DNA from 2 places in the Peribacillus sp. FSL P2-0133 genome. Region 2 is predicted to be linked to the other one. Evidence: predicted binding sites of a transcription regulator. Region 2 holds the regulator's gene; the other holds the start of a gene.

Region 1 (4,443 bases), 850 kb from region 2:
TTGGTTTGATGAGGGTGGAAACGATCATAACGGGGGTCACTCCAACCTTTGCCAAGGAATATGTAAATAACTTTGATTTAAAGAATCTTAAAACTAAAATGGTTCACTTGATTACATAGGTTATGCCTTGATCGAAAATTGAAAATCCATGTTTGAACAAGCCAATTATTATATGATTATGGAACATTCATACAGGTGAATGGAGGTAAGTAAGTCCTATAGATCTTGATTATCAAAAATTGGCCTCCCGTAACTTTATGAAGCAGGAAAGGTGGGATGCGTTGTTAATGGCATACATACTTACAACGAAGGTCATCTGTACCCTTCCCGAAAGGCTCCAAACACCCATAGTTCACAAACATATAGTGGTGATGCTGTAACCCGCTAATTCCTTGAACGGTGTCTTTTTTCGAAAAAGTAATAACATAACAAGTCTTCGGTTTTGTTGCGAAGGCGGGGATTGAAATAATTATGATGTTCCTCGTATCCTTTATATAAAAAACAATACATCGTGAAGGATTCATCGCGTTTGATTTCACTAACCTTAATATTCTCCTTGCGCAAATATCGCCTTACCTCGGCAAGTTCGTCTTGAACCACTTTTAAAATATGTTCGACTAGCTCCGAATAGGGCCTTTTTAATTTAAACGGACTAATTTCGATGACCTTGAGATCCCGGTTTAAGACTGTTATAACCATAGGGAGGTAGATGGCTTTTTCAATCATATTTCGGTCATCTTCTGGAATGCGGGTCATCTTGACCGCTCCTTTCTAAAGTAGCACGGTTTTTAATATTAGTATGTATACTATGTAAAAAAAAGAACGTTTGTTCTGTTTTTTTATCCTAATGTATTTTCAGTGTATATGCAAGCGGTTTTGATAAATCTAGAAATATTCGTTAACAAGATTATGTTTTCCGGAGTTAGGGAAAGTATGAAGGTATATGGATAATAATTCTTGCAATTTCAGGGGAAAGTGATATATCTAAAATAAACAGTTTTTAATAAGTTTATGCTGCTTGGATAGCAGCATGTCGAGGGAGATAATTATGGATTTGGATACTATACGTGAGTGGTTTACACTTGATCATATATCTGCACTTATTCAGCAATATCGCTCATTCGGTCCAATTCCCGGGATCTTACTGCCGATGCTGGAAGCTTTTTTGCCCTTTTTGCCTTTAGTGGTGTTCGTGCTTGCTAATGCAACGGCTTTTGGCCTATGGTGGGGATTTTTATTTTCTTGGATTGGTGCGGTAGCGGGTTCTTTTTTGATCTTTTGGATTATTAGAAGATATGGACAAACGAGGTTTTTCCGATTTTTGCAAAAGCATAAACAGGTGCAGAGGTTGATGGTTTGGGTGGAAAGCCATGGATTCGGTCCTTTGTTCATATTGCTCTGCTTCCCTTTTACACCTTCGGCCATCGTTAATATCGTGGCAGGACTTTCAAAAGTCAGTCCCTTGCAATATGGACTTGCAGTAGTGGGAGGGAAAGCGGTGATGATTTTTACGATCAGCTTCGTAGGTTACGATTTAGTATCCTTAATTCATAAACCTGTGCGTACGATCATTATCGGGATCGTCATCTTTATCCTATGGTATGTGGGGAAAAGACTTGAAGTCCGGTTAAATAAAAGCATGAAGAGGGAAGAAGGGCAATAAATTAGTATATAAATGCAGTAGGGGTTGAACTAGATGGAAAAAACAAATAAGAATTCTTTATCCGATTGGATAAAACCAGCGATGATAGCTTTTGTTATTTACATCTTAATCCGTACATTTTTCTTTTCAAGCTATGATGTTGAAGGGAAGTCGATGCAGCCGACCCTAGAAGATGGAAATAAACTTGTCGTGAATAAAATCAATTACCAGATTCATGATATCAACCGCTTTGACATTATTGTTTTTCATGCGAATTCACAAGAAGATTATGTTAAGCGAGTTATAGGGATTGCAGGTGACCAAATTCGTTATAAAGATGATTGGCTTTACGTAAATGGTAAGAAAGTGGATGAGCCTTATCTTGAGAAATTCAAGGAAGGTTTCCCGGAACAGGACTTTACGGGTGATTTTACATTAAAAGAATTGACGGATGTAACCAAAGTTCCGGAGGGCAAACTTTTTGTCATGGGTGATAATCGTCTTGAAAGTGCTGACAGCCGTCACTTTGGTTATATACCGGTTGAAAATGTTGTTGGTAAAGTGGATGTTCGATATTGGCCGGTCAAAGATTTCAATTATAAATTTACAGGTGAATGATCGTGGAAGCCCAAAATTATGTGGGCTTTTTCTTTTGGGGAAAAACGCGAACGTACGATTGGTGTTTTTTAAAGGGAAACGGTAAAATAATAGAAAGTAAATCTAATTGGAAACAGAAACCTAGTCATGGTGACTAAAGTATTTCTGGTATGATGGATCTAGATATTATGTTGTAAGGGGGAAAAAGAGATGTCACTCCGTTTTTTACTGGGAAGATCGGGTGCAGGGAAAACTTCGAATATATTGGACGAAATTCGCTCCAAATTGGCAGAAGATCCCGAAGGAAATCCAATTATCTACCTCGTTCCTGATCAGATGACGTTTCTATCTGAATATAAATTAATTAAAACACCAGGCCTTGCCGGAATGATCCGGACACAGGTTTTTAGTTTTAGCAGGCTTGCTTGGCGCGTTCTTCAGGAGACCGGGGGGATGAGCCGGCTGCATTTGGACAGCGTAGGCGTTAATATGTTGATACGGAAGATCATGGATGATAAAAAGGAAGAGTTAAAGATGTTTCGTCGTTCTGCTGATAAGCAGGGGTTCATTGCACAGATGGAGCTAATGCTGGCTGAGTTCAAGCAGTATTGCATCCAACCTGATGACATTCAAAACTATTTGGCCGAAACCTCGCAGGCTGGCAGCGGCATTCAGGATAAACTGCATGATCTTGAATTGGTCTATCAGGCTTTTGAGGATGAAATGGTTAACAAATATTTAGATTCAGAAGACTACTTCACTTTGCTGATCGAGAAAATGGCAGGTTCTTCCTATATAAGGGATGCGGATATATATATTGATGGTTTTTATAGTTTGACTCCACAGGAATTATTGATTGTGGAAGAAATGATCAAGCTGTGCAGGAGTGTAACGATCTCGCTGACGTTAGATCAGCCCTACAGACAATATGCTCCGGATGATTTACAGTTGTTCAGGCAAACGGGAAATCTATATCATCACCTTTATCAGGCTGGATTGAGGAATGGCATACCGATTTCAGAAGATCGAATCTTAAAAGGAACGGAAAGGTTTGGAAAGAGCCCAGGACTGAATCATCTGGAAACTTATTTTGCCATTCGACCTGCACAAACTTTTGAGCAGTCGCCTGATGTAACGATCGCCGAGGCAGTTAACCGCAGAGCCGAGATCGAAGGAGTTGCCCGGGACATCTTGTCGCTGGTCAGACAGAAGCAGCACCGTTTCAGTGATATTGCGATTTTAGTCCGGAATGGAGAAGCGTACGCAGATATTTTACAAACTGTTTTTCGGGATTATCAAATTCCCTTGTTCGTCGATTCCAAACGGACGATGCTGAATCATCCTCTGATTGAGCTGATTCGTTCCACTTTGGAGATCATCAATGGCTATTGGCGCTATGAGCCGGTATTTCGTGCCATCAAGACGGAGCTTCTATTTCCGCTGCAAAATAACCACGATAGAATGCGCGAACAGGTAGATAAGCTGGAAAACTATGTGCTGGCCCGTGGCATTAAAGGAAGCAGGTGGACGTCCAAAGATCGTTGGACCTACCGGCGCTTCCGCGGACTGGAACTCGAGGACCGGAATCAAACGGATAAGGAAATGCAGCTTGAGCAAGAGTTGAATGAGCTGAAGCAATTATTTACCGAGCCCATCTTGAAGCTCTCAAAACGTGTTAAAAAGGCTGTTAATGGCAGGGAATTGTGTGAAGCCCTTTATCTATATCTTGAAGAATTGCATGTATCGGAAAAATTGGAAAAGCTGAAACAAGAGGCAGAAGCAGCAGGTGATTTGGTATCGGCAAGAGAGCATGAGCAAACATGGAATGCAGTTGTCGACCTATTGGATCAATTCGTTGAACTGCTGAGCGGGGAAGAGCTTTCCATGAAACAGTTTGCAGTTATCATTGAAGCTGGTCTGGAGTCGCTTGAATTTTCTTTGGTACCGCCGGCAATTGACCAAGTATTGGTCGCTAATCTAGATTTATCCCGTCTGGATGATGTGAAGACAGCTTTTGTCATCGGCCTGAACGAAGGGGTTTTGCCAGGAAAAGCTGTATCTGACGGGATATTTTCAGATAGTGATCGTGAGGCGCTGCTGGCTGGTGGACTTGATGTTGCCCCAAGTTCAAAAGTGCGCCTGCTGGATGAGGAGTTTACAGCGTACAAAGCCTTTACTACGCCTGCTGAGGCCCTTTATTTATC
Region 2 (4,443 bases):
CCAGTGTATTCAGTTGATGTTCGAGGAAACGCCTGTTCACCGTAGCCTTAGATACATTGTATCCAAAGCCCCTTAAAGTTGCTGCGATTTCTGCAAATGTCAATCCATTGGCCCGAAGTTTAATAATTTCCTCTATAGGAATCTCCTTACGGTCCCTTCCAGTGGAATTCCTTTGATTCTGAAGATTTTTTTGAGGACGATACCCTTTTTCAACAGCCCTTATCATCCCGCGCTTTATTTTAAGATTATGTAGTTTCCTTTGATATTCTTCTACAATTCCGACTATCTGGATGACCATCGCATCCGAATCAGATAGCTCAAGTTCCCCATCGTGTGAGAGCGTATAAATTTTCACATCTTCTTTAAGGATGACATGGAAAAGGGCTATTTTGGCATTTCCTCTTCCCAGTCTTGTTTCGTCCTGGATTAATAGTACTTCAGCTTCTTTGGTTTTAAAAAGTTCGAGCATGTCAAAAATGCCATCCCTATTCAACTCATAACCACTTGCCTGTTCTTTTATTATGGAAATGACTTCAACATCCATCTTTTCTGCCAATTTGACTAATTCATCTTCTTGCCTTGCCAATGATGTTTCCTGTGACTCTTTTTCTGTGCTGACCCTACAATAGATTACCGCTTTCATAATACCCTACCTTCACTGCTTACTGCTCACTGGCCAAATTCTGGACAAGTTCTTCCCCTTTAACTGGAATGACGATGACTTGACCAGGTTTAATCGAATCCGCCCTGACTCCATTATGCTCTTCTATCCAACCAATGAATTCTTTTTTTGTCAAATTTGCTTCTTCATATTCTTCGGCAATTTCCCATAGGGTGTCACCTTCACTTACTTCTATAGAAAGGAAATCATTTTTTTGATCATTGTTCAATGTACAAGAGAATAAAATTGAAAAGATGAATACTGATCCCGCTAATAGAATCGTATAAATATAATTTTTGTATAATTTTTTCATAAATATCCCTCCAAAGCGAATGTTCGTTCGTATGTTATGATCAAATTATAATACGAACGTTTGTTTCAGTCAACAACAAAATTCGAACTTATGTTTGTATAGAGTTGGGGGCCATGCTATAATATAGCAAAGAACATTGGGGAAGAGGTGCACAAATGACTAAACTATCAAAACGGCAGCAAGATATTCTTGATTTCATTAAAGAAGAGGTCCGCCAAAAAGGGTATCCACCTTCCGTACGGGAGATTGGCGAAGCAGTGGGACTTGCATCAAGTTCAACAGTACACGGACATTTATCCCGCCTGGAAAGTAAAGGCCTGATTAGACGTGACCCAACCAAGCCAAGGGCCATTGAAATAATGAATTCGGAGGAAGCGAACAATATTCCCAAAGCCAATGTCGTGAACGTGCCGTTACTTGGAAAAGTAACAGCGGGCATGCCCATAACGGCCATCGAGAACATAGAAGAATACTTTCCGCTTCCCGAAAGCATGGTTCCACATGATGACCATGTATTCATGCTGGAAATCATGGGTGAAAGTATGATCGAAGCTGGAATTCATGATGGAGACTATGTCATCGTCAAACAACAAAGCAATGCCAATAATGGAGATATCGTCGTGGCCATGACGGAAGATGATGAAGCCACTGTAAAACGATTCTTTAAGGAACCGGATTACATAAGGCTTCAGCCTGAGAACTCAAATATGGAACCAATTATTTTACGAGATGTTTCGATACTTGGAAAAGTAATAGGCTTATATAGACAAATACACTAAAAGCGCTAACCGCGCTTTTTTTGTTTGTTTAATTTATGTCCTGAATTCTCTCAATATGCATATGGAAGAGTAGGTTTTGATATATTTTTTTAATAGAATCCATTTTCATGGGAATATCACATCTTTTATAACGGATGTAAGTACTTTGGCAAGAAGTTCATTCAAATAAAAAAGGAGAGCGTTAAAAAATACCGCTCCCAGTTAAAATTCATTTCACTCTTAATCTTTGGTTCACTTTAATAAGGTTAAGATCGACCAAGTCATTCCACTTTTGAATCTGCACTTGTGTAGAACCATATGCTTTTGCAAGCGCAGAGATGGAATCCCCCTTTTTGACAATATGATAAACCTCCTCATTGCTTGCATCATATATAGTTAAATCGCTTGTTTCGATAAGGTTCACCAGTTTTTCTGTATGTCCATCAAAAATGAGTCCGATATTTCGTTCATTATTTTTACTATAGATAAACATACTTATGTTGGCTAGCTCCGTGTATTATTAAACCATTCCTGCTGCCAACCAGAAAAAGCCGTCAATCCATATAATTATATGGATTGATGGCTTTAAAATTGAACTCTGAAAATCTTCAAAACCTGGTTGCATAACCTTTTATTTATTAGTTTTAAATATGAATTTATTTATTATTGTATAAAGCCTTGATAAAAAGTGAAAATTAATATTGAAAACTACAATTTAAGGTGGTGAAATTATGGACTTCCCAACCATCCATACAAACTTTTGGGATGCGGTAATAGCCATTCCGATCATCATGATTCTTACTCAACTTATTAAGGTCATTTTTCATATTCATCCAAAATTCATCCCTACCATCGCTTTGGGTCTTGGCTTATTCATTTCCATTTTCATCAGTCATCGTAATCACTTGGTTGCAGGGATTTTCATGGGCTGGTTTTATGGCTATGCAAGCATTGGCAATTATTCTGCACTTAAAACTGGTATTTTGTCTTATAGAGGCACTTATCATAAGACAGATTAAACCCTTTGTCTCTCGCTGCAATTCATCAATCTCTAGTATTGCAAGGAGCCCGACTTTGCTGCTGTCCTCATCGAACATCCGTCAAATTAATATCTATATTAACAATTACAACCTGAATGTTTCCTTTGGCTGAATCACCAACTCCCAAGTTAACCATACCTTTAAACATTACCCCAAAAATACCTTTTCAATTAAGATAAGGTATTCATTTAGTAAAAAAAGGAGGTTCGGAATGCTCTTATCCCGAACCATGATTTTAATGGATGAAACCCTACCTGATTGAAGAAATTCACGACGCTCATGCCGGAAAACTGACTTTTCTTCGAATTTGATACCTTCTCAATAAGAGAAGGCATTTCACTATTTCTCGATATAGACCGAACGAACCAGCGTCCGGGTTCTTTCACTGCCATCCACATTTTTTTCCTTGACGTCAATTGTTACATTATATACACCTGACTTAGGCACTTCTGGAAGGGTACCAGTAAAATTTTCGGTCTCCATTACCTTAATAGAGCTTTTCCTACTAATTTCATTACCGGTTTCATCTACTAAATGAACCAAAAATGTTGTGCTGATTGGCGTTTTTTTATCATTCATTGGATTCTTTATTAAAAATTTTGCATCTTTTTGCTTAACTTTTCCGGCCATACTTAATGTAATGGGATTCTTTTCGTTAAATTGTGCTGTGAACAGGTAGGCGTCTTTTGGCGATTTAGTCTTCATTCGCACTTTCCAGTCACCGATTTCGAGGTTGTTTCTATTGAATGTTTGGATGGTTGCACCATTAAAAAAGGAAGTTTCATTTTTGGCTGAATCAACCTTTAAGGAAGGTGAATATTTTTTATTGGATGGAGAAATCAATTCAACCTCGACATCATCTGAGGCTGTATATATGGTTATATTACCCGGGGCTGATTCATTTACATGGAAACTTTGTTCAATCCAAACATTTTGTTTCAGGACATCACCCAGAACAGTTTGAGCGAGTGCGGTTGTAATGACATCATCTTCAACTCGTTCTTTATAATTGACATTAAAGTCAGGAATCCCAGTGGTGGAAGTACTCCTTAAATAGGGTTCAATTCTTGAAAATACAGCTGAACCGACTCGGATATTGTCGTGATCAAAGTTGGGATCCGTAAATAAATGTGTTGCGTAGGGTATTTTTGTACTCCATACATTTACTAGACCATCATTTTCGCCATATGAAGATAAATATTGTCCACCCATTGATAAAGCTGAAAGAACCGGGCCTCTGTTCATACCTGCCACAGTGAAATACATGTTTTTACGAGAGTTAACATGGTTATCCGTGACAGAACGAAATTCCGCCATTTTACCAACTTGTAAAGAATAAGTTCCATCATCTTTTTGACCTAATAGGGAACCAAGCCAGCCCGCATACCAGCTATAAGCCAAATCAGCAAGGTAAGAACCATGATGAGGGGAAGCTAAAGTGATGACCCTTCCAACATATTGGTGTGCTCCATAGTGTACTAGAGCCGCTTGGGTGTCTGCCCCCCCTTTGCTGTGAGCTATAATATTTACTTTTTCGCCCCCGAAATGGTTACTGATTTCAGAAAGCATTTGCGCTAAAAGCCTTCCATTAGCATATTGGCTCACTGATCCATTTCCAGCTGAATCATGAAGCTGAACAAAAACCGTTTGGTAGCCTGCTTCATACGCCTT

The links. Region 2 encodes LexA, which represses DNA repair genes until DNA is damaged. Its sites were predicted from a motif close to CGAACATATGTTCG; they were not measured.
Region 1: a site for LexA is predicted at 2,308-2,321, ahead of addB (helicase-exonuclease AddAB subunit AddB). Genes of this name have one in related genera too.

The regions. Positions count from the first base shown of each region.
Region 1 covers NZ_CP150254.1:1,288,357-1,292,799, forward strand. The annotation lists gene MKY17_RS06195 (hypothetical protein) at 385-756, opposite strand; gene MKY17_RS06200 (TVP38/TMEM64 family protein) at 1,049-1,663, shown strand; gene lepB (signal peptidase I) at 1,697-2,260, shown strand; gene addB (helicase-exonuclease AddAB subunit AddB) at 2,450-4,443, shown strand, end outside.
Region 2 covers NZ_CP150254.1:2,137,109-2,141,551, reverse strand. The annotation lists gene MKY17_RS10315 (recombinase family protein) at 1-643, opposite strand, end outside; gene MKY17_RS10310 (LysM peptidoglycan-binding domain-containing protein) at 663-974, opposite strand; gene lexA (transcriptional repressor LexA) at 1,130-1,753, shown strand; gene MKY17_RS10300 (LysM domain-containing protein) at 1,962-2,225, opposite strand; gene MKY17_RS10295 (hypothetical protein) at 2,464-2,751, shown strand; gene MKY17_RS10290 (hypothetical protein) at 3,112-4,443, opposite strand, start outside.